Regions from separate parts of the Pseudonocardia sp. ICBG601 genome, predicted to be linked through region 3. Evidence: riboswitches for the same ligand, from Rfam matches in the RefSeq annotation. Region 3 holds a riboswitch; each other region holds the start of a gene.

Region 1 (7,365 bases), on a different contig from region 3:
GATCACCTCCTCGCGCCCGCAGACCCCCGGCACGCGATCCGCGGGATCGTGCACCGACCGGACGCCCAGATCGTCCTGGTCGACACCCCGGGGCTGCACCGCCCCGGACCCTGCTCGGGTCGCGGCTCAACGACCTGGTGCGCGAGACGTGGTCCGAGGTCGACGTCGTCGGGTTCTGCGTGCCCGCCAACGAGAAGGTCGGCAAGGGTGACCGGTTCATCGCCGAGGAGCTGGGCCGGATCGCCGCGCACACCCCGGTGGTCGCCGTCGTCACCAAGACCGACACCGCCCGCCCCGAGCAGGTCGCCGAGCGGCTCACCGAGGTGGCGGCGCTGATGGACTTCGCCGAGGTCGTGCCGACTCTCGGCGCGGTCGGGCTCCAGGTATCGCTGCTGTCGGACCTGCTGGTCGGGCTGCTGCCGGAGGGGCCGCAGCTCTACCCGGACGGCGACCTCACCGACGAGCCGACCGACGTGCTCGTGGCCGAGCTCGTGCGGGAGGCGGCGCTGGAGGCGTGCGCGACGAGCTGCCGCACTCGATCGCCGTCGTCGTCGAGGAGACGATCGAGAAGAAGGACCTGCTGGAGATCTACGCGATCATCTACGTCGAGCGGTCCAGCCAGAAGGGCATCGTGATCGGCAAGGGCGGTGCCCGGCTCAAGCAGGGTCGGCAGCGACGCCCGTCGCCAGATCGAGAAGCTGCTGGGCACCCGGGTGCACCTGGACCTGCACGTGAAGATCGCCGAGGACTGGCAGCGGGACCCGAAGCAGCTGCGCAAGCTGGGTTCTGAGGAGAACCTAGACTGGGTGGGTGGCCCAGCTCTACCGCGACACCGGGATCGTGCTCCGGGTGCAGAAGCTGGGCGAGGCGGACCGGATCATCACGATGCTGACCGTCAGCACGGCAAGATCCGGGTGGTCGCCAAGGGCGTGCGCCCGCACCCGGTCGCGGTGGGGCGCCCGGCTGGAGCCGTTCAACCACGTCGACGTCCAGTGCTACACCGGGCGCACGCTCGACGTGGTCACCCAGGCCCAGACCGTCGACGCGTTCGCGCCGGCGATCGTCGCGGACTGGTCGGCCTACTCCTGCGGCTGCGCGATCCTGGAGACCGCGGACCGGCTGGTGTCCGAGGAGGGCGAGCCGAGCCTGCGGGTCTACCTGCTGCTGCTCGGTGCCACCCGGGCGCTGGCCGACGGCGCCCGCGAACCGGCCCTGGTGCTCGACGCGTTCCTGCTGCGGGCCATGAGCCATGCGGGGTGGGCGCCGTCGCTGTCGGACTGTGCGCGCTGCGCGACGCCCGGCCCGCACCGGTCGTTCACCGTCGCCGGGGGCGGCATGGTGTGCCCGCGCTGCCGCCCGCCGGGCTCGGTCCCCCCGGCCCCCGAGACGGTGGCGCTGCTCATGGCGCTGCTGCACGGCGACTGGGACACCGCCGACGCCTCGGGCACCCCGACCCGGCGGAGGCCAGCGGCCTGGTCGCGGCGCACCTGCAGTGGCACCTGGAGCGCCAGCTGCGCTCGCTGCCCCTGGTCGACCGCCGCGCCCGGGTCCGGCCCGCCGCCGTCGTCGCGCCGGGTGCGCCGGGGACCGCCCCGAACCGCCGGACGGCGGTGCGCCGACACCTCCGGACGCGCTGTCCGACTAGTTCGATCGGCCCGGTGTCCGATCGGGCTGCCGTGAGCGGCCCGTATGCTTCGTCGAGCGGTTGACGTTCCCGGTGCGCCGCCCGCCGCGGTGCCGCCGGTCGCGGCGCACGGCGCTTCCGCCGACTCCACCGGGTGAACGTCGCTCAGGACAGGCAACCGGTTGCGCGGTCTCGTTATCCTCCTGTGATCGAGGGGACCCCAGCCCCGTCGGAGAGGCAGTCGTGAACCGACCCCACACACCGCCGCCGGACGACGACCACACCGCTCGCACCCATCGTCTCCCGGCCGCCACGCAGCGGATCCCGGTGCCGCCCACCCAGCAGCTGCCGCCCGCACCGAGGTCATGCCGGAGTCCCCGCAGGACGGGCCGACCCGCGCGATGCGTCAGGTCCGGGCCCGCACCGAGGACGGCGCCTGGCCGGCCATCCCGATGCTGCCGGTGATCCGGCCCGACGAGTCCGAACCGCTGTCGGAGGTCGACCGGGTCCACGGGCACCGCGGGATGCGCCGGCTGCGCGAGGACCATCGAGCGGCTGGAGGACCCGGCCGTGCCGGCCTGGCCCCAGCCCGACCAGCGCGACTGAGCCCGACCACCGCGGCCGAGCCCGGCCATCGGCCCCGACGTAGGGTCGGTGACGTGCCGTTCCAGCCTCCCGCCCGCATCCGTCCGGTGCCCGGCCCCCGGCGATCCCGCCGGAGCTGGTGCCGGGCCACGTCGCCCTCGTCATGGACGGCAACGGCCGCTGGGCCAACGCCCGTGGTCTGCCCCGCACGGAGGGGCACAAGCGGGGCGAGGCGTCGCTGATGGACGTCGCCCGCGGCTGCATCGACCTCGGTGTGCGCTGGCTGTCGGCGTACGCGTTCTCCACCGAGAACTGGCGGCGCAGCCCCGACGAGGTCCGGTTCCTGATGGGCTTCAACCGCGACGTCATCCGCCGTCGCGTCGACGAGATGGACGCGATGGGGGTCCGGGTCCGCTGGGCGGGCGCGCCCGCGGCTGTGGCGCTCGGTGATCAAGGAGCTGGAGATCGCCGAGGAGCGCACCCGCGGCAACGACGTGCTGAACCTGACCATGTGCGTCAACTACGGCGGCCGCGCCGAGATCGTCGACTCGGTGCGCCAGATCGCCCGGCTCGCCGCCGAGGGCCGGATCAACCCCGACAAGATCGACGAGCGGATGCTGGCCCGCCACCTCGACGAGCCGGACATGCCCGACGTCGACCTGTTCGTGCGCTCCCTCGGGGGAGCAGCGGACCTCGAACTTCCTGCTCTGGCAGAGCGCCTACGCCGAGATGGTCTTCCTGGACACGCTGTTCCCCGACTTCGACCGGCGCCACATCTGGCAGGCGATCGAGATCTACGCACGCCGGGACCGGCGTTTCGGCGGGGCCGTGGACGCCGCGACGGGCGACGCCGCGACGGGGGTGACACCGTGAGCACCGATGTGATCACCGGGATGCTCGCCACCGCGAAGGGTGCGCTGGAGCGGTTCCACGACGTCACCGCCGCCGACGACGGCGCGCTGACCTTCGCCCACGGCGGCGTGCTGTGCGTGGTGCAGGGGACCGAGCTGGAGGAGGGGCTGCCCGTCCTCAACCTGACCTGCGTCGTGGCGTGGGACCTGCCGGACTCCGCCGACCCGGAGCACGACGTGCCGCGACGGGTCGGTCGGGCTCGGGGTGGGGGAGGGCCTGTTCGGCACGCCCCGGTGGTGCGCGGCGAGCGCGGCTGGGACGTGACGCTGCGCTACGCCTTCCCCGCGGCCGGGCTGGGCGAGGGTCCGATGGGGACGCTGCTCATGCTCGTCGTGTCCTCCGCGTCGAGCATGCGGGCCGAGCTCGTCGGCGGCTGACCGGCCGGCGGGGCGGTGCCCGCCCCGGCCGCGCGGGTCACTTCTTGCGGTTGGTGCCGAGCTCCTCGGCGATCGGGTTGACCGGGTCCACGTCCTTCGTGGACTCCGACAGCCCGGGACGGGTGTGCTCGGTGCGCCGCTGCGCGCGAAGCTGCTCGGTCTCCTCGGCCGACTCGTCCGCGGTGTCGCCCGCGGTCTGGCGCGCGGGTCGTCGTCGGCCAGGTCCACGGCGGCCACCACGGCGGCGATCGAGGCGTAGTGCTCCTCGGCCGGCACCGCCCGCAGGGCCTCGACCGTCGCGGCGTCGGCCTCGTTGCGCTCGGCGGTCCACGCCAGGTCGTCCTTGCCGGCGGGGAACTCCAGGCCGTGCAGGGCGGTGCGGACGGCGTCGGACGTCGTCGTGCGGGTGGTCATGAGGTCACCTCTCGTCGGGATGCGTCCCGACCGGGTAGCCGCTGTGCGCCGGATGATGCATCCGGCGGGGATCAGTTCCCCGGGCCGTCCGCGGTGCCGTCCGAGTGCCGTCCCGGGTCACCGCGTCCTCCGGGGCCGCCTCGCCGCTGCCGTCGAGGTGCACCAGCGGCAGCCCCGCCAGCTGGCCCGCGGTCATCCCGTGCGCGACGCCGAGGACGTCGTTCTGGGACTTCTTCAGCCGGCGTCCACCAGGCCGGACAGGCTGTAGGCGACCCGGCCGAGCAGCCGGACCGTCGTCTCGTCGACGAGCGGGCGCGGGGTGGAGACGACGGCGACGCCCCGGGGCGTCCCGTCGTTGGACTGGGCCACGCCGATCGAGTACGACTCGCGCGGGTTCACGTGCCGGGAGGCGTAGTGATCGCGGAGCTTGAACACCATGTCGTGGAACCCGCTGACGTCCCCGTCGAGCTCCAGCGACGTCAGGTCGTCGGTGGTCAGCGTCTTCGTCCGGCGGAAGCACCGCACGTAGCCGATCAGGGCGCCGGTCCACAGGGCCTCGACCAGCGCCGGTCGGCGTCCACCCGCACCGGCCCGGACTCGGGCCCGCCCAGGGCGGTGACCAGGTGCTCGCAGCAGCGCAGCACGTACTGCAGGTCCTCGAAGACGGCGGCGAGCTGGGCCAGCTCGCCGGACTCCGGGACGTCGATCCGCCGGACCGTGGTGGCGCGGGGTGCGTGTCCGTCCATCGGTCAGACGCTATCCGGGGTGGCGATGCTCACGTGTCTCATCTGAGACGGTCTGCTAGTTTCGTCGCCGAAGGTCACGAGTGCCAGCGCGAAGCCCCGGCTCGCTGGACGGCAACCCTCCTCCGCGGTGGGGTGCCCCGGGTGATGACCGGGCCGACGCGACACCCGCAGTCGGCAAGCGCGGATCCGTGCGCCACGCCGGTCCCCGAGATCGGCCGGAGGCCGATCATGACCCTCGCCCTGCCACGTCCCGTCCAGCACGCCCTGCCCCGCGTCGTCGGTGCGGACCTCACGGTCCCGCTCGTCGACGGCCGGTGGGCCCGCTACTGCGACCTCGACTCCGCCGCGTCGGCGCCGGCGCTGGAGCCGGTCGCTGCCCACGTCGCCGAGGTGCTGCCCTACCACGGCAGCGTGCACCGCGGCGCCGGCTGACCTCGAAGGTCTGCACCGCGCTCGTGGAGAACGCCCGCGCCGACGTCGCCCGGTTCGTCCGGGCCCGCGCCGACGACGTCGTGGTGTTCACCCGCAACACCACCGACGCGCTCGGCCTGCTCGCCCGCGCCGTCCCCCGCCCGGTGGTGACCCTGGACCTGGAGCACCACGCGACGCTGCTGGCCTGGCGCGACCGCGAGCACCGCGTCGTGCCCGCCGCCGCCACCGTGGCGGCGACGCTCGATGCGTTGCGGGCGAGCTCGCCGCCCGTCCCGACGCCGCGCTGGTCGCGGTCACCGGGCGTCCAACGTGACCGGCGAGCTCCTCCCGGTCGCCGAGATCGCGCGATCGCGCACGCCGCGGGTGCCCGCTGTGCGTCGACGCCGCCCAGCTCGCCCCGCACCGGCGCGTCGACCTGGCCGGGTGGAACGCGGACTACGTCGCGCTGTCCGGGCACAAGCTCTACGCGCCCTACGGCGCCGGGGTCTCGTCGGCCGCCGGGACTGGCTCGACGCCGCCGACCCGCACGTCGCGGGCGGGGGAGCGGTCCGATCCGTGTCCGTCGCCGACGGCCCGGGCGGCGCACGGTCACGGAGTGGCTGCCGTCGCCGCAGCGGCACGAGGGCGGCACCCCGAACGTGCTCGTGCCGGTGGCCGCGCTCGGAGCGGCTTGCCGGAGCCTGGACCCGCTGATCGACGACATCGTGCCCGCCCACGAGCGCGAGCTGGCCGACAGCCTGCACGCCGGCCTGGCGACGGTCCCCCGGCCTGCGGACCCTGTCCTGCTTTCGACGACGCGGGCGACCGCACCGCGACCGTCTCGTTCACCCTGGGCGAGCTGTCCGCCGGGCTGGTCGCGGCGGGCGCTGTCGGCCGAGTACGGCATCGGGGTCCGCGACGGCCGTTTCTGCGCCCACCCGCTGCTGGCGCGGCTCACCGGCGGCCGCGACGCGTGCGCGCGTCGCTGGGCCTGCGCACCGGCTCCTCCGACGTCGACCGGCTGGTCGACGCGCTGACCGATCTGGCACGGCGCGGCCCGGCCTGGACCTACGCCCTCGTCGACGGCCGGTGGGCGCCGACCCCGGACCCGCGTCCGGCGGACCCGTTCGCCCGCGACCGGGAGCTGCCCGCCGTCCCCGCTGCGGGGACTGAGCCCGGTCTCAGCCCGCCGAGCAGCGCTCCGCAGAGGCCGAAGACCTCGAGGGTGTGCGACACCTCGGTGAAGCCGTGCTTCTGGGCGACCGACTCGGTCCAGGACTCCACCGCCGGACCCTCGATCTCGACGGCGGCGCCGCACCGGCGCAACACGAGGTGATGGTGGTGGTGCTCGGTCTCGCAGCGCCGGTAGACGGCCTCGCCGGACGCGACCCGCAGCAGCACGTCGACCTCGCCGCCGTCGGCAAGGGTCTGCAGGTCCGGTAGACCGTGGTCAGGCCGATGCCCTCGCCGGCGCGCCGCAGCTCCTCGTGGATCTCCTGGGCGGACCGGAAGTCGTCCAGCCGGTCCAGCAGCGCGGCGGTGACGGCGGCCCGCTGCCGGGTGGGCGGATGCCGCGCGGCCCGGCGGTGGACCGCTCGGTGACCGCCGGCCGCGTCGTCCGGCCGGTCGTCTCCGTCACGTGTCCTCCTCGACGTGGGCGACGGCGTCCCCACGATGTGCGCCAGGTGGTCGTCCACCAGCGAATACAGCACCTCGCGGCCCTTCCGCTCGCCCTCGACCACCCCGGCGGCCTTGAGGACCCGCAGGTGCTGGCTGATCAGGGGCTGGGTGACCCGAGCGCGTCCACCAGGTCGTGGACGCACCGCGAGTGTTCCAGCAGCTGCAGCACGATGGCGATCCGGACCGGCGCGGCGAGTGCCCGCGCAGGTCGCCCGCGGCGGCCAGCGTGCGCGGGTCGCGGGTCGGGCCCGGCTCTGGCGCGGGTGGTGGTTCGTTCGTCCGCGCCCGGGCCGACTCCCGGTGGCGTGCGTGGTCTGGGCTGCGGCAGACATGTGGTGGACCCGTCCGTTCCTCCGGAGCGGCGGCCACACCCTCCGGCGCTGCTGTGCCGTACAGGCCGCACCCGACATGGTAGGCGTGTTCGTTATCGTCGCGCCGTGCTGCTGGTCTGCCGCTTCCGCGTGTCTCCCTCCGAGGAGTCCGCGTTCACCGCGCGCGTGGCCCGCGCCCTGGAACTCTCGCCGCCCCGCCCGGCCGGCCTTCCGCGGGGGTGAGGCGGGCCGGGCGATCGAGGACGCCGGGCAGTGGGTCCTGACCGTCCGCTTCGACTCCGTCG
Region 2 (7,700 bases), on a different contig from region 3:
GCGATGACGGCGTCGAGCACCGCCTCCACACCCTCACCGGTCTTCGCGCTGCACCGCAGCACGTCCTCCGGCTCGCAGCCGGTGATGTGCGCGATCTCCGCGGCGTAGCGCTCCGGATCCGCGGCGGGCAGGTCGATCTTGTTGAGGACCGGGATGATGTGCAGGTCCTTCTCCATGGCCAGGTACAGGTTGGCCAGGGTCTGCGCCTCGATCCCCTGCGCGGCGTCGACCAGCAGGATCGCGCCCTCGCACGCCTCGAGCGCCCGGGACACCTCGTAGGTGAAGTCGACGTGGCCCGGGGTGTCGATCAGGTGCAGCACGTGCTCGGTCTCGACGCCGTCGGCGTTCTTCGCGGTCCACGGCAGCCGGACGTTCTGCGCCTTGATCGTGATGCCGCGCTCGCGCTCGATGTCCATCCGGTCCAGGTACTGGGCCCGGGCGTCACGATCGCTCAGTACCCCCGTGACCTGCAGCATCCGGTCGGCCAGGGTCGACTTCCCGTGGTCGATGTGGGCGATGATGCAGAAGTTCCGGATGCGCTCCGGCGGGGTGAACGTGCGGTCGGCGTACGTCGTCACTCGGCTGTACTCGGCTTTCGCTCATGCGTGGGGCTTCGGGCACTTCGGGTGCTCAGGGCACTCGGGGCTCGGGGCACTGGGACCCATCGTCCCATGTCGGGCCGGGCGGCCGCCGTGGTGGCACCGCAGGTCGTCACACGCTGTTCACGCCGGGCGTCCCCGCGTTGCCCCGACGCGGCCGATCGCGCACGATCGAACGGCCAGGAGCCGAGTCCCCAACCCGGAGGAGTCACCGTGTCGGTCACCCCCGTCCCCCCGCTCGACCGGCTGAGCGCGGCGCGTGTCGTGCTCGCCCGGAAGAAGAAGCTGGGCCTGACCTGGGACAAGATCGCCGAGGCACTGGGCCGCTCGCTGGAGTGGTCCACCTCGGCCCTGCTCGGGCAGCAGACGCTGACCCGCGAGCAGGCCGAGGCCGCAGGCTCCCTGCTGGACCTGACGACGACGTCGTCGACGCCCTCACCCTCCCGCCGGAGCGCGGAGCGGCCGCGGTGGACCTCACCGACCCGCTGGTCTACCGCCTCTCGGAGATGGTGCAGGTGTACGGCACGACGATCTCCGAGCTGGTCCGCGAGGAGTTCGGCGACGGCATCGTGTCCGCGATCGACTTCGAGCTGGACCTGCAGCGCGTCGCCGACCCGAAGGGCGACCGAGCCGTGATCACGCTGAACGGGAAGTTCCTGCCCTACCGCGTCTGGTGACCCGGAACAGGGGGCGAGGACGCCGCTGGTAACCTTGTGCGTCGAGCGCTCGGCGTGCTCGCCCGAAACGGCCTGGACCCTCTCTCCAGTGATGCTGTTCGGTGCCGCCGGAGCGGACCCGGACGTACACAAGACCAGCCGACCAGCAGGCAGGAAGACCAGAGGCAGACGTGGCCAACATCAAGTCGCAGATCAAGCGTGTCAAGACCAACGAGAAGCGCCGGCAGCGCAACAAGTCGGTGAAGTCGTCGGTCAAGACCGCGATCCGCCACTTCCGCGAGGCCGCCGACTCCGGCGCCGACAACGTCGTGGAGCTGCAGCGCAAGGCGGCCAAGGCCCTCGACAAGGCGGCCGGCAAGGGCGTCATCCACAAGAACCAGGCGGCGAACCGCAAGTCGGCCCTGGCCAAGCGTCTCAACGACGTCCAGGCCTGAGCCACCCCAGTTCCCCCACGACGGCGCCGCCCCATCGGGGCGGCGCCGTCGTCGTGTTTCCGGACCTGTCGTGCCCCCGGGCCGGAGCCCGTGCGCGTGCTGCGGGCGCGGGGCTCAGCGCGGGGTGCGGGCGGACACGACCGCCAGCACGGCCCGCTCCAACGCGTACCCCGCGTCCGCGGCGGCCCCCTTGACGTCGGCGTTCACCCGGGCGGTCCGCCGCGATGGCGACGGCGAGCTGCTCCGGACGCCACTGCCGGACCGTCTGCTGCGCCTTGCGGATCTTCCACGGAGGCATGCCCAGCTCACTGGCCAGCCGGTTCGGGTCGCCCCGCCCGGCCGAGCCGACCTTGGCCAGGGTGCGCACCGAGTCCGCGAGCGCGTCGGCGATCAGGACGTGCGGGACACCGAGCACCAGCGCCCACCGCAGCGCCTCCATCGCCGCCCGCCGGTCCCCCGCGACCGCCGCGTCGGCCACCGCGAAGCCGGAGGACTCGGCCCGGCCGCGGTGGTAGCGCCGCACCCCGGCCTCGTCCACGGCACCGCCGGTGTCCGCGACGAGCTGTCCGGCCGCGGCCGCCAGCTCCCGCAGGTCCGACCCGACCGCCTCGACCAGTACCGCGAGCGCACCGGGGGTGATGGTGCCGCCGTGGCGGCGCACCTCGTCGCGCACGAAGTCCGACCGCTCGTCGGCGCGGGTGATGCGGTTGCAGGTGACGGTGTGCGCCCCGGCCTTGCGCATCAGGTCCAGGACCGCCTTGCCCTTCGCCCCCCCGGCGTGTTGGACCACCAGCACGATCCCGTCGGCCGGGTCCTTCACGTAGTCGGCGAGGGCGGCGGTCATGTCCTTGTTCGCATCCTGGCCATGGGTGAGCACGATCACCCTGCCCTCCGCGAAGAGCGAGGGGCTGAGGTGCCCGGCGAGCTCGCCGGGTGCCACCTCGGAGGTGCGGAAGCGGCGCAGCTCGGTCTCCGGATCGCGCTGCCGGGCGCGCCGGACCAGGTCGGACACCGCCCGCTCGGCCAGGAACTCCTCGTCCCCGACGACCAGCTGCAGCGGGCCCGGTTCGCTCGTGCTGCTCACACCCCCATGGTGGCCCACACCCCCGACAACGGGTGAGCCGCGTCCCGGCACGACGACCTCGTCTGGCGGTGCGGTGCCCGGTTCGCGTACCGTCGTCGTCGATTCCGGCGCTCGGCGTCCGGAGCACCACAACCGCATATGGCTCATCCAGAGGGGCAGAGGGAACGGCCCGTTGAAGCCCCGGCAACCGGCGTCGCACGACGATCCGCCCAGACCTGCGCGTTCCGCGCGGCGAGGACGTCGACGAACACGGTGCCAATTCCGGCCCGCCACCTCCGGCGGGACAGATGAGGAGATCTCGTGACTCTCACTGCTGCGCCCGAAACCACCTCTGCCTACGACCTGGGCTCCGCGCGCGCGCTCGCGTGCCGCGAGTGCCGCCACGAGACCCCGCTCGCCGCGGAGTTCGCGTGTCCGCGCTGTTTCGGCCCCCTCGAGGTGGCCTACGACTTCCCGACGGTCACCCGCGCCTCCATCGAGGTCGGCCCGAAGTCGATCTGGCGCTACAAGGACCTGCTGCCGGTCCCCTCGACCGTCGAGCAGCACGCGAACACCGAGCCCGGCCTGACCCGGCTGATCGAGGCCGACAACCTGGCCCGCGCCCTCGGCGTCCGCAAGATCTGGATCAAGGACGACACGGGCAACCCGACGCACTCGTTCAAGGACCGCGTCGTCGCCGTCGCGCTCGCCGCCGCCCGTGAGCTCGGCTTCTCGGTGCTGTGCTGCCCCTCCACGGGCAACCTCGCCAACGCCGTGGCCGCCGCGGCCGCCCGTGCCGGCTGGGACTCGGTCGTGCTGGTCCCGTCCTCGCTGGAGCAGGCGAAGATCGTCACCACCGCCGTCTACGGCGGCACCCTGCTCGCCGTCGACGGCAACTACGACGATGTCAACCGGCTCGCCACCGAGCTGGCCGCCGAGCACGAGGACTGGGCGTTCGTGAACGTCAACGTCCGCCCGTACTACGCCGAGGGCTCGAAGACCCTGGGCTACGAGGTCGCCGAGCAGCTCGGCTGGCGGCTCCCGCAGCAGGTGGTCGTCCCGGTCGCATCCGGCTCCCAGCTCACCAAGATCGACAAGGGGTTCACCGAGCTCGGCACCCTGGGTCTGGTCGAGCCCACCCCCTACACCGTGTTCGGCGCCCAGGCCACCGGCTGCTCGCCGGTCGCGCGGGCCTTCGAGGCCGGTCACGACGTGATCCAGCCGCAGAAGCCGGACACCATCGCGCGCTCGCTGGCGATCGGCAACCCGGCCGACGGTCCGTACGTCCTCGACTCGGTGCGCCGCACCGGCGGCTCGGTCGGGCACGTGTCCGACGAGGAGGTCGTCGCCGGCATCCGGCTCCTGGCCCGTACCGAGGGCGTGTTCGCCGAGACCGCGGGCGGGGTCACCATCGCGACCACCAAGAAGCTGCTCGAGGCCGGGGCGCTCGACCCCGACGCCGAGACCGTCCTGATGATCACCGGTGACGGGCTCAAGACCCTCGACGCCGTCTCCGGCGAGGTCGGCCCGACGGCGACCGTGCCGTCGACGTCCTCCGCGGTCCGCGAGGCGCTGGCGAACCGGGGCTGACCGGCCCCGACGGCCGGGAGCCGGACGGGGGTCGCCACGCGCGACCACCGTCAGCCCGGCCGGGTCGTCGCCGGTCAGGGCCAGGTCACCGGACCGGTCGGTGCGTGCGACCACGATGCCCGCCCCGGCCAGCCGGTCCACCAGCTCCGGGTTGGGGTGCCGGTAGCTGTTGCCGTTGCCGACGCTGATCACCGCCGCACGCGGCGCGGCGGCGGTGAGCAGGTCCGGGACCACCTTGCGGGACCCGTGGTGGGGCATCTTCAGGACGTCGGCCCGCAGGTCGGCCCCGGAGTGGAGCAGATCGTCCTGGGCGGCCAGTTCGGCGTCGCCGGTCAGCAGGATCGTCGCGGCCGGGGTGGTGGCGCGCAGCAGCAGCGAGATGTCGTTCACCGCCGTCCCGTCGTCGCCGTCGACCGTCAGGGGCGGGTGGACCGGGCCGAGGACCTGCAGGCGCAGCTCCGGCCACCCCAGCTCCATCCCGCGCACGAGCCCCACCACGGGAGCCCCGGCCCGCTCGGCGTGCCGGGTGATCTCGCGCAGCCCCGACGCCGGTTCCCGCACCGGCCCGACGGCGATCCCGCCCGCGGCCCGACCGCGCAGCGCGCCGGCGAGGCCGCCGTCGTGGTCGGCGTGGAAGTGGGTGATCACCACGAGCTCCAGGACCCGGACCCCGAGCCGGTCCAGGCAGGTGTCGACGGCGTCGTCGGTCGGCCCGGTGTCGACCAGGACGGCGTGCCCCGGGGTGCCGGTGGCGAGGACGAGCGCGTCGCCCTGACCCACGTCGCAGGCCACCATCCGCCACCCGGTGGGCGGCCAGCCGGGCGGGGCGAACCGGGTCGGGACGAGGACGACGAGGAGCCCGACCAGCAGCGCCAGCAACAGCGCCCGCAGCCGCGGCACCCGGCCCATCGCCAGCAGCACGACGAGCACCCCGGTGAGCAGCAGCGCGCCACCCGCGCCCGCGGGCCACGGCACGGTGGCGCCGGGCACCGCGGCGGCCCGGTCCCCGACCACGACCAGCCACCACACGAACGGCCCCGCCAGCCAGGCGCAGCACCACGCAGCGGCCGGGCTCACCGCGGACAGCACCGCACCGAGCACGCCCAGCACCGTCGCGGGGGCGACCGCGGGCGCCGCGAGCAGGTTCGCCACCACGGTGACCAGCCCGACTCCCCCGTTGAGCCCGGCGATCACCGGCGCGGTGGCCAGCGCCGCGGCGACCGGGACGACCAACGCCTCGGCCGGCCCGGACGGCAGCCCGCGCCGTCGCAGCGCCGCCGTCCACCCCGGCCCGAGCAGCACCAGCGCACCGGTGGCGACGACGGACAGCACGAAACCCGCGTCGACGGCCAGGGCGGGGACGGCCAGCAGCAGGCCGAGCACGGCCACCGCCAGCGCGGGCACCGCGGACCGCGCCCGGCCGGCGGCGAACGCGATGAGCACGACCCCGCCCATCACCGCCGCACGCAGCACCGACGGCGACGGCCGGGCCAGCACGACGAACCCGACCAGGGCGAGCATCGCCACTGCGGCCGCGATCCGCGGGTCGGTCCGGAACAGGCGCAGCAGGAGCAACACCGCCCCGGTCACGATCGCGACGTTGGCGCCGGAGACGGCCGTGAGGTGCGCGAGCCCCGCGGTCCGGAAGTCCTGCTCGGTCTCGGCGAGCTGGGCGCGGGTGTCCCCGATCGCGAGCCCGGGCAGCAGCCCCGCCGGTGCCTCGGGCAGTGCGGAGACCGCCGCGTCGCGCAGGCCGTCGCGCAGGGCCCCGGCCCCGGTCTGCCACCACGGCGGCGCGGTCACGTCCTGCGGTGCGCCGCGGACCTTCAGCACGGCGACCGTGAGGTCGGGACGCTGTGCGGGCATGAGCAGCCCGGCGGCAGAGACCTCCTGGCCGGGGAGCAGCCCGGTCCACTCCGCTGCCGGGGCCAGGAGCAGGAGCTTCCCGCCGGTGGTCGCCCGACCGCCGCCGACGGTGGCCGTGACGAGCTCGGTGGGGACCAGCGCCATCGCCCGGGCGGCGCCGGACTCGTCTCCACCGCCGGTGGTGCTGCGCAGGATCCGGGGGTCGTCGGTGAGCCGGACGCGGACCTCGGCGGCGGCGCCGCGGTCGGCGGGCCCGCGCAGCGGGTGCGACGCCAGCGCGGCCGCGTGGACGGTGCCCAGGACGGCCGCGACGAGCGCGCACCCGGCCGCGGCGAGCACGATCGAGGACGGCGCCGCGGCGCGGGCACTGGTCCGGGCACGGAGCAGCGTGACCGTCAGGGCGAGCGCCGCGAGGACGGCGGCGGTGATCCCGCCCGCGGTGCCGCCGAGCAGCCCGGCGAGGACGGCGGCCCAGGTGGCGAGCGCGGCCGGGACGAGGCGCAGGTCGGGTGGGGCGGGACGTTCCTGCTGCTCCGCACGCTCGTCGTCGCGCTCCCCGGGCACCGGTTCGGGCAGGCAGGCTCCGGCGCGGGTCACACCCGCACCAGTTCCTGGAGCTGGGCGAAACGGCGCTCGCCGATGCCGTCGATCTCGCGCAGCTGCTCGACCCGGCTGAAGCGCCCGTTGGCGCTGCGCCAGTCGATGATCTTCTTCGCGGTGACCGGGCCGACGCCGGGCAGGGCGTCGAGGTCCGAGAGGGTGGCGGTGTTCAGGTCGATCTTCCCGCCGGGTGCGGCGGGTGCGGCGGCCGCGCCCGGTTCGGTGCCCGACGCCGGCTCGGAGCCCGGGGCGGGCAGCACCGGCGCGGCGTCGGGCGCCGGTGGGACGCCGACCGCGATCTGTTCCCCGTCGCCGAGCCGGCGGGCCAGGTTGAGCGCGCCGAGGTCGACCTCGGGCAGCGCGCCGCCCGCGGCGTCCAGGGCGTCGGCGACGCGTGCGCCGTCGGGGACCCGGACGAGACTGGGCCGGGCGACCCGCCCGACGACGCTCACGACGAGCGGCCCCGCGGTGACCGGTGCCGCCGCGACGGGCGCCGGCCCGCCGGGGCCCGCGGACCGGTCCGTCTCCCCCGTCGCCGCCCCGCCGGGCACCGCCGTCACCTCGGGCAGGCCGCCGACGGGCTGCACGGTGGGACGGTCGAGCCACACACCCACCCCCGCGACGAGTGCCCCGGCGAGCACCACCGCCACCAGCGCGAGCGCACCGGGGCGGCCCGGGTCCACCCGCGCCCCCGCCAACGACGGCGGCAGCCACCGCTGGGCTCGGCGGCGCAGCCACGACGGCCGCCCGCCGTGCGGGACGTCGTCGGCGAGCTCCTCGGACGGTGCGGGGTCGTCCCGGGCCAGCAGGGCCAGGGGGTGGCCGGCATCGGGGTCGGCGGTCCACACCGGTGCCGGCTCCTCCGGCGCGA
Region 3 (7,700 bases):
GGTCGACCCCGGCCGCCCGGTACACCTCGTGGGCCTCGGCGCGCAGCGCGGCCGCGGCCCGCTCGCGCAGCGGCGACGGCGGGTACAGCGCGTCGAGGGCGTTGCCCAGCACCACCGGGAGCTTGCCCGCCTTCCAGCGGGGCACGTCGTCGACGACCTGGGTGGGGTGGCGGGCCGCGGTCAGGTCGGCGGCGATCTCCCCGGCGCGCGCGTCGCGGCCCGCGGGGAACCGACCGAGCCACACCAGCCCGGCCGCGGGTGCCCCGGGCGACACGACCTCGCCGGGGGTGACGTAGGTGGTCGGCGACCACACGACGGCGCCGTAGACGGTCGCGAAGCGGCGCAGCGCCGCCCGTTCGGTGTCCAGGCCGTTCTGCAGTACGACGACCGGCAGCGCCGCCGCGGCGGTGCGACCGGCCACCGGGCGCGCGGCCCAGGTGGCCAGAGCCGCGTCGGCATCCTGGGCCTTCGTCGCCAGCAGCAGCACGTCCTCGGGGCGCAGCGCCACCTCGTCCTGCGCGGCGGCAGGCACCGCGACCCGCTGCTCCCCCTCCGGACGCAGGTAGCGCAGGCCACCGCGGAGCGCGTCGAGGTGCGCACCGCGGGCGACGAGCACGACCTCCCGCCCGGCGAGGTGCAACTCGGCGGCGAGCGTGGCGCCGACCGCGCCGGCTCCGACGACGACGTAGCGGGTCACCGCGGCACCGCCGGGACCTCGACGCGGGCCAGCCGCGACCCGGCGCGCAGCCGCTCCAGGAACAGCACCGCGGTGGCGGCGGCGGTGCGGTGGGTGGCGTCGTTGAGGGCGTCGTGCGCCCCGCCGGCGACGCCGACCAGCTCCCCGGCCGGGAGGGCCGCGTAGAAGTCGCGGACCGTGGCGAGCGGGCTGACCGCGTCGTCGGCGCCGTGCAGGCCGAGCACCGGCACCCCGATCGCGGAGGGACGGGCCCGCTCGACCCAGCCGACGGGCAGCGGGCCGGTCAGTGTGCCGCGACGGACGGTGTCGTCGGCATCGAGGCGGCCGCGGTGGGTCGGGCAGGACGTGCGCAGTGCGAGCTCCTCGGCCCAGTCCGGTGCGCCGGGCGCGGCGCGCAGGGGGAGCCCGGCCAGCACCAGTCCGTCGATGCCCGCGCCGCCGTCGGCGACCAGCCCGGCCGCGAACAGCGCACCGGTGTCGGAGCCCACCAGCACTCGCGGTGGCGGCCCGGCCTCGCCCGGCTCCTCGGACGGGGTGCGGTCGAGTAGCGAACGGATCTGCCCGGCGGCGCGGGCGGCGTCGACGGTGGGGTCGCTGACGGCCCACACGCGGTAGCCGTCGGCGGCGATCCGCCTGCCGAACCGCTCGTAGACCGTGGCGTGCTCGCCGCGGCCCGGGACGACGACGACGGTGCCGCGCGGGCGGATGCCCTCGGGCTCGGTCCAGGAGGCGAGGACCGGGGTCGTGCCGACTGCAGTCATGGGGAACTCATCTCTTTCTCGGGGGACGCCGGGATGCGCCGCTCGGCGCGGGAACCGGCGGAGGGCGGACGGAGCCGCACGGGTACGGGCCGCGGTGGACCCGTGGTTCAGCGGGCCGGACAGGCCGCGGAGCAGACCGTGCCGTGGTCGACGACCCGGCGACGCGTGAGCCCGGCCGCCCGGCGCGCGACGGCGGCCGGCACGTGCCGGCCGGGGGTCACGGGGCGCGGGCGGGTCATGCCCACCATCAGAGACGGTCGCGGGCGCCCGGTCCAACGACGAAAGCGCATCACAACCGATCGCGATCCGCGATCGTTCTCGGTAGCCTCGGGCCCGTGCCCGCCGTCCTCGACATCACCGCGCTGCGGAGCATCGTCGCCGTCGCCGACCAGGGCGGGTTCCACCGCGCGGCGCAGGCCCTGATGCTGTCGCAGTCCGCGGTCAGCCAGCACGTGCGGCGCCTGGAGAAGGCCGTCGGCCGCCCGCTGGTCCGCAAGGACGGCCGGGTCAGCCGGTTCACCGCGGAGGGCGAGGCGCTGCTCGGCGAGGCCCGCCGGATCCTGGCCGCCCACGACGACGCGCTGCGCCGCCTCGGTGTCGGCGACACCCGTGAGTCGCTGGTGCTGGGCTCCACCGAGCACGCCGCGGACGAGCTGCTGCCCCGTGTCATGGAGCGGCTGCAGGACGTGTTCCCGGGGACCGCGGTGCGTTTCCGGCTGGACCGCTCCAGCCGGCTCAACGACGCCGTGGACCGCGGGACGCTGGACCTCGCGATGTACATCGGCGACGTGGTCGACGGGCCCGGTGTCGCCGCCGGGGCGATCCCGCTGACCTGGTACGCGGCGCCGGGCTGGCGGCGCCCCGCGGACGGCCCCGTCCCACTGGTCGTGATCGACTCGCCGTGCACCATCCGTCGCCGCGCCCTGCAGACGCTGTCGGCCGCCGGGATGGCCGCGACCGTCGTCGGGGAGGCCGCCTACCTGGCCGGCGTGCTCAACGCGGTGCGCGGCGGGCTCGGCGTCGCGCTCGTCGCCGGGCTCGGCGACGCACCCGAGGGGCTCGAGCCGTGCGCGGATCTGCCGGGAGCCCCGTCCGAGCCGCTGCACCTGCGGGCCCGGGCGGGCGCCGACCCCCGCCTGGTCGAGACCGCCGCGGCCGCGCTGGCCGCGGTGCTCTCGCCGGCCGGGGACCATCCGCCCCCGGCCGGCTGAGGACCGGTCGGTCACGCGAACCGGCCGTGCAGGTACTTCTCGAACGGGCGGCGCCGGACCCGGCCCGCGGGCAGCGCGCGGTCGTAGAGCGCCGTGTACCCGGCGGCCAGGCACAGGTCACCGACCTCGGGCCGGCGCGGCCCGGCCGTCAGGTAGACGCGGCGGTAGCCGCGGGCGGCGACGGCGTCCTCCAGCTCGACCAGCACCCGGCGGCCCAGGCCGCGGCGCCGGTGCGACGCGGCGGTCCAGATCCGGGTCAGCTCGGCGGTGTCGGAGTCCCGCCGGCGGAACGTGCCCCCGGCGACGGGGTCGCCGCCGTCGAGCAGCAGCACCACCGGCCCCGACGGGGCGGCGGGGGCCGCGCCGTCGCCGTCGGGGCGGGTGCCGGGCCCGGTGGGCAGCGGGCGGACGAGCGGGTCGGTGTGCTCGACCCACCGGACCTCCAGTGCGGAGGCGGTGGGCGGGACGAGATGCGGTGCGGTCACGGTCGGGACCTCTCGGGTGCGGGCGCTGCCCTCGGGCAGGCGGGGACCGGCCGTCCACGTCGGGGGGGGCGGTCCGGTGCGGGGCACGGGTGGAGAGGTCAGCGACAGAACGCGGCGCCGGTGCGGCACAGGTCGACGTGGCGGCGCCGGACCCAGCGCAGCCGGATCCGGGCCCGCTGCCCGGAGTCGGGCCGGGGCGTCGCGTGGCGGTGGGCCATCGGGGTCTCCCATCGGACCCGGCGGTAGCACCCTGCCCCGGTGACGGGGCGGGTTGCTGCGGCGTCGACGAGCCGGGACTCTCGACCGCTCTGGATGGACTGCGACAACTGGAACCGATGTACCGATCGGGTGTCAACCCCCACGGGCCGGGACGGGCCGTCCGCTCGTGGGGAGCGCGGGCGGACGGCCCGTCGACGACGTGCGGCCGGGATCAGGCGGCGGCCTCCTTCACCGCGGCCCCGACCCGGGCCCGCAGCTCGGCGAACTCCGGGGAGCCGCGCAGCGCCTCGGCGTCCACACCGGACCGCGGCAGGTCGATCCGCAGGTCCAGCGCGATCCGGCCGGGGCGGGCGGTGAGCACCACGACGCGGGAGCCGAGGAACACCGCCTCGTCGGCGGAGTGGGTGACGAACACGCTCGTCCGGCCGGTCTCGTGGCTGACCCGGCGCACGTCGTCCTGCAGGCGTTCGCGGGTGAGCGCGTCGAGCGCGCCGAACGGCTCGTCGAGCAGCAGCAGGTCCCGGTCGGCGGCGAGCGCCCGAGCGATGGCGACCCGCTGCTGCTGGCCGCCGGAGATCTCCCAGATCCGCCGGTCCGCGACGCCGGTGAGCCCGACCCGCTCCAGCAGCCCGTCGCGGGCGACGGCCCGGTCGGACGGCGCGACGCCGGCGTACTTCAGCGCGAGGTCGACGTTGCCGCCGACGGTGCGCCACGGGAACAGCCGCGGCTGCTGGAACACCACGCCCGCGCCGACGCCCGGCTCGGGCGCCCGCCCGGCGACGGCGAGGGTGCCGTCGGTGGGCCGCTCGAACCCGGCGACCAGCCGCAGCAGCGTCGACTTGCCACAGCCCGACGCCCCGACCAGCACCAGGAACTCGCCGGGCCGCACGGTCAGGTCGAGCGGGCCGAGTGCCTGCACCCGTTCCCGGCGGCCCGGGTAGGAGTGGCCGAGCCCGGCCGCCGCGATCGCGGGTGTCCCGGCGCCGGTCCGCGCACCGGTGTCGGTGTCGGTGTCAGCCTGCGGCGAGGACATTCGGGAGCCCCTTCGTGTAGATCGCCTTCTGGAAGGTCGCGAGGTCCGGCGCGGCGGGGATCTGCTTCTGCCCGGCGAGGAACTGCGCGGCGCTCTGCAGGTTCTGGGCGAGGTTGCCCGGGGCGCCGTCGGTGCCCAGCCACTCGGCAGAGGTCAGCTGCTGCGGGGACAGGAACACGCCCTGCTTCAGCTGGGCCGCGGCCTCCTCGGGGGTGGCGCCGATCTCGGCGGCGACGGCCTGCGCCGCGGCCCGCGGGTCGGTGCGCACGGTCTCCAGGGCGCGGGCCTCCACCTTGCGCCAGGCATCGACGACCTCGGGGTGCTGCTGCGCGAACGGCGTCGACACCACGCCCAGGTCGAGGGTCGGCTTGCCCGCGGTGGCCAGCTCGCGGCTGGTCACCAGCGTCCGACCGGTCTTGCGCAGCTCGTCGAGGGTCGGCAGCCAGGTGTAGACGGCGTCGACGTCGCCCCGCTCCCACGCGGCCAGCGCGGCCTGCGGCTGCAGGTCGACCAGCTGCACGTCGGCGGGCGCGAGGCCGGCCCGCTCCAGGGCGGCGAGCAGGCTGTAGTGCGAGGTCGAGGCGAACGCGGTGGCGATCCGCTTGCCGCGCAGCCCGGCCACGTCGGTCACGCCGGTGGCGTTGCGGGCGACGAGCGCCTCGTTGTCGCCGGCGACGTCGAGCACGAACGCGACCTGGTAGGGGATGTTCAGCGGGGCGGACAGGCCGCGGGCGACCGGGCTCGACCCGATCGCGCCGAAGTCGAGCTCACCGGCGACGAACGCGGTGTTGATGTCGGCGCCGGAGTCGAACTTCGTCCACTGCACGTTCCAGTCCGGCAGCGCGTCCTCCAGCCACCGGTTGTGCTTGGCGACCAGGTCACCGCTGGGGAAGCTCTGGTAGGCGATCCGGATCGTCGGCTTGCCGGAGTCCTGCCCGGCGGGACCGACGGCGCAGCCCGCGAGGACGGTCAGTGCCAGCAGGCCCACGAACAGCGAGGTCAGTCGGGTGCGGATGGTCATGCTCGTCCCCTCCACGGAACGGTGCGGCGCTCGACGGCGCGCAGCAGCGCGTCGATCACCAGGCCGGAGATGCCGATCGCGAAGATGCCCACGAGCACGACCGGGGTGTTGTTGTAGTTGCTGGCGTCCTTGACCATCCCGCCGATGCCGGGGATGCCGTTGAACAGCTCGGCCGCGACGACCGAGGAGTAGGCGATGCCGACGGCCAGCCGGATGCCGGTGAAGGTCTCCGGCAGCGCCGAGGGGACGATCACGTCCCGCACGACCTGGCCGCGGGTGGCGCCGAGCGCGCGGGCGGCCTCGACCAGCCCCAGCGGGGCGGCGGCGACCGCGGCGGTGGTGGCGACGGCGGCGGGCGGGAACGCGGCGAGCGCCAGCAGGGTGACCTTCGGGGCCTCGTCGATGCCCAACCAGATCACCAGCAGGAAGAAGTACGCCAGCGGCGGCAGCGCACGCAGGAACGTCAGCCACGGCTCGAGCACCCGGCGGACCCAGCCGACCGTGCCCATGAGCAGGCCGACCAGCACACCGGCGACCACACCGAGGACGACACCGGCCAGCACCCGGCGCAGGGTCATGTACAGGTGCTCCCACAGCAGGTAACCGCCGTAGCCGCGGGTGCCGTCGTGGGTGGTCGAGACCTCCACGAACGCGCGCCACACCGTCGAGGGGTACGGCACGAAGGTCTCGTTCCAGACCCCGCTCGCCGCGGCGACCTGCCAGACGGCGAGGAACACCAGCACCGACAGGAGTGGCAGAGCCGCCGTGCGGGGGTCGAACCGCAGGCGGCGTGAGGACGGGGGTGCGGCGCGGGCCGCCCCGGACGGGGTGTCGGTGGACGCGGACACGGTGGACCTCTCGGCGGGCACGGGGCGCGGACCGGCACCGGGGTGGTCGGGCCGGTGCGTCCGCGCGCGGACGGCGTGCCGGGCGGGCCGCGGGTGCGGCCGTCGGGCACGGGTGCGCGGACGAGGGCTCCGTCGTCGGAGGGCTCGCCGGTCACGAGTCGGATGCGGGTCGCCCCCGCCCGGGGCCCACGGGAGCGGGGGCCGGGCGTCCGGCACGGCCGGGCGGGGCGGGCACGGTCAGCGGCGGCCGACCGTGCACAGGGGACACCGGCCGGACGTCGTCCGCCCCGTCGCCCCCTGCTGCACGATGCAAGAGGTACCGGACGGACGGTGCCCGGACAAGGACGCACCCGCTGTCACGAACACCACCCACCGGCTCCGTAACACCGGGCGCCCGGACGCGCCCTCCCGACCGGTGGGACGGGGCCGCCGCTGTCCGGACCGTGGCCGGCGTGGGCCCACCAGCTGGACGGCGAGGCGGGCGTTCCTTGCCGCCACCGGCACCGGTCGGACACGATCGATCCCGTGACCGGAACCGCGCGCCTCGTCGCGCGCCTGCACGTGGACCTGGGGCGTACCCGGTCCGCGCTCTGTCGCTGACCCGTTCACCCCCTCGACCCGCGCCCCACCGTGCCCCGTCCCGCGGCGGTGCCGGTCGGCTGCGCGCCCGTTCCCACCGCACCGAACTCGTCCGGGAGGACACCCATGACCGCAGTCCGTCCGAAGCAGACCGTCGTTCCGTTCGTCGTGCACTCCGAGGGCACCGGGGTCTTCCAGACCCTGCGCCCCGAGGGCGACGCCGGGCACGTCTTCACCGCCGACGCCTACCCGGCCTTCGGCGGCGCCGACTCCGCGCCCAGCCCGCTGTTCTTCGCGCTCGGCGCCCTGACTTCGTGCAACCAGGTGACGGCGAGCCTGGTCGCGAAGGACCTGGGCGTCCGGCTGGGCCACTGGACGTTCGAGGTGCGCGGTGACCTCGACACCGCCGTGCTCGTCGGCGGCGCCGAGGGCAACGCGAACTTCGACCGGGTGCAGGTGCGGGCCACCGTCGAGACCGACGCGACGGCCGAGCAGTTCGAGCGGCTCGTCTCGGAGACCGCGCGGCGCTGCCCGGTCACCCAGCTGTTCGAGCGCAGCGGGCTGGAGTTCGTCAACGACTGGACCCCGGCCGCGCTGCCCGACGCCGGCTGAACCGGCGCGGCCCCGGCCCGGCCCCGGCCCGTACGACACCCGGGGCCGGGGCGGGGTCAGGCCGCGACGACGAACCCGGCCGCGCGGCCGGCGTCGGCGGGGCCCCACAGCGTAGTCGACACCTCGCGGCGCACCCGTGGCACCACCTCGGTCGCGAACCGGGTCAGCACCTCGTGCTGGCGCGCGTAGGGCAGCACCGGGTTGACCGACACCGACTGGACGTCGTGGCCGTAG
Region 4 (7,700 bases), on a different contig from region 3:
TTCGGAGGTCCCCCGGATACGGGGCGTCCCAGGTTACCGACCCGCCGTGCATCCCCACCCCCTGCCCCGCCCCCAGCCCCGCCGCGGTGGCTCCGACCGGCCGACCTCGCACAGGTTCCTGCGACCTCGCACACCCTGCAGAGGCTGCGAGGTCGCAGAACGGTCTGCGAGGTCGAGCGCTCACGCGACACGGTCCAGGGCGCGGTGCAGGCGGGCGACGGTCGGGGCGAACGACGCCGCGCTGTGCAGGTCGGCCCACACCCAGCGCACCACCGCGACGCCCTCGGCCCGGATCGCGTCCTCCCGCAGCTTCTCCCGCCACAGGACCTCCTCGAGGTCGCCACCGGGGTCGAGCCGCCGGCCGTACTTGATGCGCCCGTCGAACTCCCCGCCACCCGGGCCTGCTCCCACCAGAAGTCGACCCGGCCGAGGAACCGTCCCGCCGGATCCCGCAACTCCTGCTGGGTGGCCGGTGCGGGCAGGCCGCAGGAGTGGAGGAGGAGCCTGCTGCGGGTCTCCCCCGGGCCGTCCGCACCGCCGTCGGCCGCGGCGAGCACCCGGCGGGCGGCCGGGGTGCCGGGACGCCGCGCGGACCGGGCCACGGCGGCGGCGAGCTCGTCGGCGGTGACGGCTCCGGCGTGCAGCGCCGCGTCGGTGACCGCGACCGCCACGACGAAGGGCAGAGCGCGGGCCAGGTCGACGACCGTGCGCGGGACCGTCGTCACCGGGACGCCGTCGACGACGGTGATCTCGTCCGCGGCGAGCGTCGCCGCGTGGCACCGCGCCGACGGCGCCGTCCGCGCACCGCTGCGCCGGTTCCTGGTCACCTCCACCCGGTCGAGCGGGACCCGCCACAGCCCGATCCCGTGCATCGCCGCCGCCGAGACGTGGCTGAACACCGCGTCCGGGGACAGGGTGCGGACCGCCGCACGCACCGTCTGCCGGTGTCGTTCCACCGGTCCGAGGTCACCGGCTCCGACGTAGGCGCCGCGACGCAGCCGGACGAGCCGGCCCGAGGCCCGGAGCCTGCGGAGCTCGTCGTCGCCCACCCCCGCCGCGACCAGGTCCCGGCGCAGCACCGGGGCGGGCGAACCGGGCGCCGGTCGCGGGTCGGAGTCCATGTCCCCACCGTCGCCGCGCACCGGGAGCGGGGGAAGCCCGTCACCCGTCCGGCTGTGGACGGTCCCAGCTCGCGCCGGGCGTCGAGCGCGCGCTGTGGACAACCAGGCCCCTCCGCCGCACCTCACACACGTTCCTGCGACCTCGCACGCTCTGCAGCGGCTGCGAGGTCGCAGGAACGTGTGCGAGGTCGGAGGTCAGCTCAGCAGGCTGGGGTGGTGGACGGGGGTGGCGCGGGGGGTCACCGTGATCAGGGACTCGTAGGTCGCCTCGGTGGTCGTGTCGGCCTCGGCCAGCAGCGGGTGCACGTGCTCACGGACCTCGAACGGCCCCAGGGCGCGCCGGTAGGCGTCGACGGAGTCGAAGCGGACGGTCAGGACCCACTGCCCGGCGTCCTCGATCGCCCGGCCCGCCTCACCCCCGCGGCAGCCCGGCCGGGCGGCCAGGAGCTCCAGGGCACGGGCCGCGCGCGTGGTGAACGCGGACTCCTCGGAGGGGGACACGCGGAAGCGGCAGACCAGCAGCACGGCGCGACGATAACGAACACGCCTACCATGTCGGGTGCGGCCGGCACGGCACAGCAGCGCCGGGGGGTGTGGCCGCCGCCTCCGGGGAACGGACGGGTCCACCACATGTCTGCCGCAGCCCAGACCACGCACGCACCGGGAGCCGGCCCGGGTGCGGACGACGACCACCACCCCGCGCCCGAGCCCGGCCCGACCCGCGACCCGCGCACCCTCGCCGCCGCGGGCGACCTGCTGCGGGCACTCGCCGCACCGGTCCGGATCGCCATCGTCCTGCAGCTGCTGGAACACTCCCGGTGCGTCCACGACCTGGTGGACGCGCTCGGGGTCACCCAGCCCCTGATCAGCCAGCACCTGCGGGTCCTCAAGGCCGCCGGGGTGGTCGAGGGCGAGCGGAAGGGCCGTGAGGTGCTGTACTCGCTGGTGGACGACCACCTGGCGCACATCGTGGTGGACGCCGTCGCCCACGTCGAGGAGGACACGTGACGGAGACGACCGACCGGACGACCGCGGCGACGATCACACAGCGGTCCACCGCCGGGCCGCGCGGCATCCGCGCCACCCGGCAGCGGGCCGCCGTCACCGCGCTGCTCGACCGCCTGGAGGACTTCCGGTCCGCCCAGGAGATCCACGAGGAGCTGCGGCGCGCCGGTGAGGGCATCGGCCTGACCACGGTCTACCGGACCCTGCAGACCCTCGCCGACGGCGGCGAGGTCGACGTGCTGCGGGTCGCGTCCGGCGAGGCGGTCTACCGGCGCTGCGAGACCGAGCACCACCACCATCACCTGGTGTGCCGCCGGTGCGGCGCCGCCGTCGAGATCGAGGGCCCCGCGGTGGAGTCCTGGACCGAGTCGGTCGCGCAGAAGCACGGCTTCACCGAGGTGTCGCACACCCTGGAGATCTTCGGCCTCTGCGGCCGCTGCTCGGCGGGCTGACGCCCCGGGCTCAGTCCCCGCAGCCGGGGACGGCGGGCAGCTCCCGGTCCCGGGCGAACGGGTCGGCCGGGCGCGGGTCCGGGGTGGGCGCCCACCGGCCGTCGACGAGGGCGTAGGTCCAGGCCGGACCGCGCCGCGCCAGGTCGGTCAGCGCGTCGACCAGCCGGTCGACGTCGGAGGGGCCGGTGCGCAGGCCCAGCGAGGCGCGCACCGCGTCGCCGCCGCCGGTGAGCCGCTCCAGCAGCGGGTGCGCGCAGAACCGCCCGTCGCGGACGCCGATGCCGTACTCGGCGGACAGCGCCGCCGCGACGAGGCCCGCGGGCAGCTCGCCGAGGGTGAACGAGACGGTCGCGGTGCGGTCGGCGTCGGGCCCGTCGTCGAAGCAGGACAGGATCCGCAGGCCGGGGACGGTCGCCAGGCCCGCGCGCAGCCGGGCGGCGAGCTCGCGCTCGTGGGCGGGCACGGCGTCGTCGATCAGGTCCTCGAGGGTGCGGCAGGCCGCGCCCAGCGCAGCGGCGCCGAGCACGTTCGGGGTGCCGCCCTCGTGGCGCTGCGGTGCGGGCAGCCACTCGGTGACGGTCTCCCCACCGGCCACGGCGACCGAGCGGACCGCTCCCCCGCCCGCGACGTGCGGCTCGGCGGCGTCGAGCCAGTCCCGGCGACCGACGAGGACCCCGGCGCCGTAGGGCGCGTAGAGCTTGTGCCCGGACAGCGCGACGTAGTCCGCGCCCCACCCGGCCAGGTCGACGCGCCGGTGCGGGGCGAGCTGCGCGGCGTCGACGCACAGCCGGGCGCCCGCGGCGTGCGCGATCCGGGCGATCTCGGCGACCGGGAGGAGCTCGCCGGTCACGTTGGACGCACCGGTGACCGCGACCAGCGCGGCGTCGGGACGGGCGGCGAGCTCGGCCCGCAGCGCGTCGAGGGTCGCGGCGATGCTGCGACCGGCCCGCACGACCCGGTGCTCGGCGCCGCCGGTACCGCCCCGCCAGGCCAGCAGCGTCGCGTGGTGCTCCAGATCGAGGGTCACCACCGGGCCGGGCACGGCGCGGGCGAGCAGGCCGAGCGCGTCGGTGGTGTTGCGGGTGAACACCACGACGTCGTCGGCGCGGGCCCGGACGAACCGGGCGACGTCGGCGCGGGCGTTCTCCACCAGGGCGGTGCAGACCTTCGAGGTCCAGCCGGCGCCGCGGTGCACGCTGCCGTGGTAGGGCAGCACCTGCGCGACGTGCGCGGCGACGCTCTCCAGCGCCGGCGCCGACGCGGCGGAGTCGAGGTCGCAGTAGCGGGCCCACCCGCCGTCGACGAGCGGGACGGAGAGGTCCGCGCCGACGACACGGGGCAGCGCGTGCTGGACGGAACGCGACAGGGCGAGGGTCATGATCGGGCCTCCGGCCGATCTCGGGGACCCGGCGTGGCGCACGGATCCGCGCTTGCCGACTGCGGGTGTCGCGTCGGCCCGGTCATCACCCGGGGCACCCCACCGCGGAGGAGGGTTGCCGTCCAGCGAGCCGGGGCTTCGCGCTGGCACTCGTGACCTTCGCCGCCGAAGCTAGCAGACCGTCTCAGAAGGAGACACCGTGACCGTCGCCACCCCGGATAGCGTCTGAACGATGACCGACACGCAACCCGCCCCGGGCACGGTACGGCGGATCGACGTCCCGGAGTCCGGCGAGCTTGCCCAGCTGGCGGCGGTGTTCGACGACCTGCAGTACGTGCTGCAGTGCTGCGAGCACCTGGTGACCGCGCTCGGCGGTCCGGAGTCCGGCCCGGTCCGGGTGGCCGCCGACCCGGCCCTGGTCGAGGCACTGTGGACCGGCGCGGTGATCGGCTACGTGCGCTGCTTCTCCGGCCGCACCAAGACCCTCACGAAGGACGACCTGTCCACCCTGGAGCTCGAGGGTGACGTCACCGGGTTCCACGACATGATGTCGACGCTGCGCGACCACTACGCGTCGCGGCACGTCAACCCGCGTGAGTCCTACGAGATCGGCGTCGCCCAGTCCAACGACGGCGCCCCGCGCGGTGTCGCGGTCGTCTCCACCCCGCGCCCCCAGGTCGACGAGACCACGGTGCGGCTGCTCGGCCGGGTCGCCTACGGCCTGTCCGGGCTGGTGGACGCGCGGATGACCAAGGCCCAGAACGACGTGCTGGGCGTGGCGCACGCGATGACCGCGGGCCAGCTGGCGGCGCTGCCGATCGTGCACCTCAGCGACGCCGGGGAGGCGGACCCCGCCGGGGAGGGCTGACCGTCGTGCGGCCGTCCCGTGCATGGACGGCCGCACACCGGCTATCCGGTCACCGAACGTCCACGACGAGAGGTGACCCCATGACATCCCGTACGACGACCGCCGACGCCGTCCGCAGCGCCCTGCACGGTCTCGAGTTCCCCGCCTCCAAGGACGACCTGGCGTGGACCGCCGAGCGCAACGGCGCCGACGCCGCGACGGTCGAGGCCCTGCGTTCGGCACCGGCCGAGGACTACACCTCGGTCGACGCCGTCGTCGCGGCCGTCGACACCGGCGAGTGACGGGTCCGGCCGGGGGTGCGCCCCCGGCCGGGCGGTCTCAGCTCCCGACCAGCTCCGCGCGCATGCTCGACGCCGAGGACACGACCAGCATCAGCAGGGTGCCCATCGGCCCCTCGCCCAGCCCGGCCGCGGGGAAGGCGTAGCGCAGCGTCACGTCCCAGCCGCGCTCGCCGCGCACCACCCGGGGCGTGCCGAACAGGCCCTCCCCCACCCCGAGGCCGACCCGTCGCGGCACGTCGTGCTCCGGGTCCGCGGACTCCGGCAGGTCCCACGCGACGACGCAGGTCAGGTTGAGGACCGGCAGGCCCTCCTCCAGCTCGGTGCCCTGCACCACGCACAGCACGCCGCCGTGGGCGAAGGTCAGCGCGCCGTCGTCGTCGGTGGTGACGTCGTGGAACCGCTCCAGCGCACCCTTGGCGGTGGCGAGCATCCCGGAGATCACATCGGTGGTCACGGTGTCACTCCCGTCGTGGCGTCCACGGCTCCCCCGAAACGCCGGTCCCGGCGCGCGTAGATCTCGATCGCCTGCCAGATGTGGCGGCGGTCGAAGTCCGGGAACAGCGTGTCCAGGAAGACCATCTCGGCGTAGGCGCTCTGCCAGAGCAGGAAGTTCGACGTCCGCTGCTCCCCCGAGGAGCGCACGAACAGGTCGACGTCGGGCATGTCCGGCTCGTCGAGGTACCGGGCCAGCATCCGCTCGTCGATCTTGTCGGGGTTGATCCGGCCCTCCGCGGCGAGCCGGGCGAGCTGCCGCACCGAGTCGACGATCTCGGCGCGGCCGCCGTAGTTGACGCACATGGTCAGGTTCAGCACGTCGTTGCCGCGGGTGCGCTCCTCGGCGATCTCCAGCTCCTTGATCACCGAGCGCCACAGCCGCGGGCGACGGCCCGCCCAGCGGACCCGGACCCCCATCGCGTCCATCTCGTCGACGCGGCGGCGGATCACGTCGCGGTTGAAGCCCATCAGGAACCGGACCTCGTCGGGGCTGCGCCGCCAGTTCTCGGTGGAGAACGCGTACGCCGACAGCCAGCGCACGCCCAGGTCGATGCAGCCGCGGGCGACGTCCATCAGCGAGGCCTCGCCCCGCTTGTGGCCCTCCGTGCGGGGCAGGCCGCGGGCGTTGGCCCAGCGGCCGTTGCCGTCCATCACGAGGGCGACGTGGCGCGGCACCAGCTCCGGCGGGATCGCCGGGGGCCGGGCACCGGACGGGTGCGGTGCGGGAGGCTGGAACGGCACGTCGCCGACCTTACGTCGGGGACGGCGGACGGGTTCAGTCGCGGTGGTCGGGCTGCGGCCAGGCCGGCACGGCCGGGTCCTCCAGCCGCTCGATGGTCTCGCGCAGCCGGCGCATCCCGCGGTGCCCGCGGATCCGGTCGGCCTCCGACATCGGCTCGGACTCGTCGGGCCGGATCACCGGCAGCATCGGGATGGCCGGCCACGCGCCGTCCTCGGTGCGGGCCCGGACCTGACGCATCGCGCGGGTCGGCCCGTCCTGCGGGGACTCCGGCATCGCCTCGGTGCGGACCGGGAACTGCTGGGTGGGCGGCACCGGGATGCGCTGCGTGGCGGCCGGGAGACGGTGGGTGCGACCGGTGTGGTCGTCGTCCGGCGGCGGGGTGTGGGGTCGGTTCACGACTGCCTCTCCGACGGGGCTGGGGTCCCCTCGATCACAGGAGCGTAACGAGACGGCGGAACCGGTTGCCCGTCGAAAGCGACGATCACCCGGTGGAGTCGGCGGAAGTCCCGTGCGACGCGACCGGCGGCACCGCGACGGGCGGCGCGCCCGCACGTCAACCGCTCGACGAAGCGGACGGGCCGCTCACGGCATCCCACATCGGGACAAAAGTCCGGTCGGACTAGCCAGGGAGGGCGTCCGGGGGTGTCGCCGCTCCGCCGTCCGGCGGTTCCGGGGCGGGCCCCGGAACCCCGGGTACGACGACGGCGGCGGGCCGGACCCGGGCGCGGCGGTCGACCAGGGGCAGCGAGCGCAGCTGCCGCTCCAGGTGCCACTGCAGGTGCGCCGCGACCAGGCCGCTGGCCTCACGCCGGGTCGGGGTGCCCGAGGCGTCCGCGGTGTCCCAGTCGCCGTGCAGCAGCGCGGACAGCAGGGCCACCGTCTCGGTCGCCGGGGTCACCGAGCCCGGCGGGCGGCAGCGCGGGCACACCATGCCGCCGCCGGCGACGGTGAACGACCGGTGCGGGCCGGGCGTCGCGCAGCGCGCGCACTCCGACAGCGACGGCGCCCACCCCGCGTGGCTCATCGCCCGCAGCAGGAACGCGTCGAGCACCAGGGCCGGTTCACGGGCGCCGTCGGCCAGCGCCCGGGTGGCGCCGAGCAGCAGCAGGTACACCCGCAGGCTCGGCTCACCCTCCTCGGACACCAGCCGGTCCGCGGTCTCCAGGATCGCGCAGCCGCAGGAGTACGCCGACCAGTCCGCGACGATCGCCGGGGCGAACGCGTCGACGGTCTGGGCCTGGGTGACCACGTCCAGCGTGCGGCCGGTGTAGCACTGGACGTCGACGTGGTTGAACGGCTCCAGCCGGGCACCCCACCGCGACCGGGTGCGGCGCACGCCCTTGGCGACCACCCGGATC

Evidence for each region. Region 3 has a riboswitch for S-adenosylmethionine ahead of KPL57_RS52830 (GNAT family N-acetyltransferase). Riboswitches for the same ligand answer to the same signal wherever they lie in the genome.
Region 1: another riboswitch for S-adenosylmethionine. It lies ahead of KPL57_RS64325 (hypothetical protein); the one in region 3 lies ahead of KPL57_RS52830 (GNAT family N-acetyltransferase).
Region 2: another riboswitch for S-adenosylmethionine. It lies ahead of thrC (threonine synthase); the one in region 3 lies ahead of KPL57_RS52830 (GNAT family N-acetyltransferase).
Region 4: another riboswitch for S-adenosylmethionine. It lies ahead of KPL57_RS42295 (aminotransferase class V-fold PLP-dependent enzyme); the one in region 3 lies ahead of KPL57_RS52830 (GNAT family N-acetyltransferase).

What each region holds. Positions count from the first base shown of each region.
Region 1 is NZ_JAHLJA010000252.1:628-7,992, forward strand. It holds partial or broken gene era (GTPase Era) at 1-785, shown strand, start outside; gene recO (DNA repair protein RecO) at 811-1,680, shown strand; partial or broken gene KPL57_RS64300 (isoprenyl transferase) at 2,334-3,082, shown strand; gene KPL57_RS64305 (hypothetical protein) at 3,103-3,498, shown strand; gene KPL57_RS69030 (hypothetical protein) at 3,536-3,829, opposite strand; partial or broken gene KPL57_RS73685 (DUF2795 domain-containing protein) at 3,796-3,912, opposite strand; gene KPL57_RS64315 (hypothetical protein) at 4,147-4,437, opposite strand; gene KPL57_RS64320 (hypothetical protein) at 4,446-4,658, opposite strand; SAM riboswitch class IV at 4,731-4,845, shown strand; gene KPL57_RS64325 (hypothetical protein) at 4,887-5,090, shown strand; partial or broken gene KPL57_RS64330 (aminotransferase class V-fold PLP-dependent enzyme) at 5,114-5,233, shown strand; partial or broken gene KPL57_RS73690 (hypothetical protein) at 5,747-6,106, shown strand; partial or broken gene KPL57_RS64340 (Fur family transcriptional regulator) at 6,273-6,601, opposite strand; partial or broken gene KPL57_RS64345 (ArsR/SmtB family transcription factor) at 6,705-7,077, opposite strand; partial or broken gene KPL57_RS64350 (hypothetical protein) at 7,167-7,365, shown strand, end outside.
Region 2 is NZ_JAHLJA010000039.1:9,130-16,829, forward strand. It holds gene lepA (translation elongation factor 4) at 1-578, opposite strand, end outside; partial or broken gene KPL57_RS72125 (hypothetical protein) at 672-959, shown strand; gene KPL57_RS14420 (hypothetical protein) at 1,067-1,276, shown strand; gene rpsT (30S ribosomal protein S20) at 1,447-1,710, shown strand; partial or broken gene holA (DNA polymerase III subunit delta) at 1,825-2,794, opposite strand; SAM riboswitch class I at 2,935-3,088, shown strand; gene thrC (threonine synthase) at 3,095-4,363, shown strand; partial or broken gene KPL57_RS72130 (ComEC/Rec2 family competence protein) at 4,604-6,373, opposite strand; gene KPL57_RS69710 (helix-hairpin-helix domain-containing protein) at 6,823-7,700, opposite strand, start outside.
Region 3 is NZ_JAHLJA010000152.1:527,872-535,571, forward strand. It holds gene KPL57_RS70910 (rhodanese-like domain-containing protein) at 1-697, opposite strand, end outside; gene KPL57_RS52820 (alpha/beta hydrolase) at 694-1,458, opposite strand; gene KPL57_RS68130 (hypothetical protein) at 1,566-1,697, opposite strand; gene KPL57_RS52825 (LysR substrate-binding domain-containing protein) at 1,794-2,669, shown strand; gene KPL57_RS52830 (GNAT family N-acetyltransferase) at 2,681-3,154, opposite strand; SAM riboswitch class I at 3,366-3,473, opposite strand; gene KPL57_RS52835 (ABC transporter ATP-binding protein) at 3,585-4,406, opposite strand; gene KPL57_RS52840 (ABC transporter substrate-binding protein) at 4,387-5,427, opposite strand; gene KPL57_RS52845 (ABC transporter permease) at 5,424-6,275, opposite strand; gene KPL57_RS52850 (OsmC family protein) at 6,981-7,466, shown strand; gene KPL57_RS52855 (LLM class flavin-dependent oxidoreductase) at 7,523-7,700, opposite strand, start outside.
Region 4 is NZ_JAHLJA010000148.1:2,694,157-2,701,856, reverse strand. It holds gene KPL57_RS42320 (hypothetical protein) at 181-411, opposite strand; gene KPL57_RS42315 (hypothetical protein) at 466-984, shown strand; partial or broken gene KPL57_RS72930 (hypothetical protein) at 1,023-1,121, opposite strand; gene KPL57_RS42310 (antibiotic biosynthesis monooxygenase) at 1,317-1,646, opposite strand; gene KPL57_RS42305 (helix-turn-helix transcriptional regulator) at 1,752-2,129, shown strand; gene KPL57_RS42300 (Fur family transcriptional regulator) at 2,126-2,578, shown strand; gene KPL57_RS42295 (aminotransferase class V-fold PLP-dependent enzyme) at 2,589-3,956, opposite strand; SAM riboswitch class IV at 4,000-4,114, opposite strand; gene KPL57_RS42290 (hypothetical protein) at 4,189-4,824, shown strand; gene KPL57_RS42285 (DUF2795 domain-containing protein) at 4,905-5,105, shown strand; gene KPL57_RS42280 (hypothetical protein) at 5,143-5,559, opposite strand; gene KPL57_RS42275 (isoprenyl transferase) at 5,556-6,341, opposite strand; gene KPL57_RS42270 (hypothetical protein) at 6,376-6,738, opposite strand; gene recO (DNA repair protein RecO) at 6,962-7,700, opposite strand, start outside.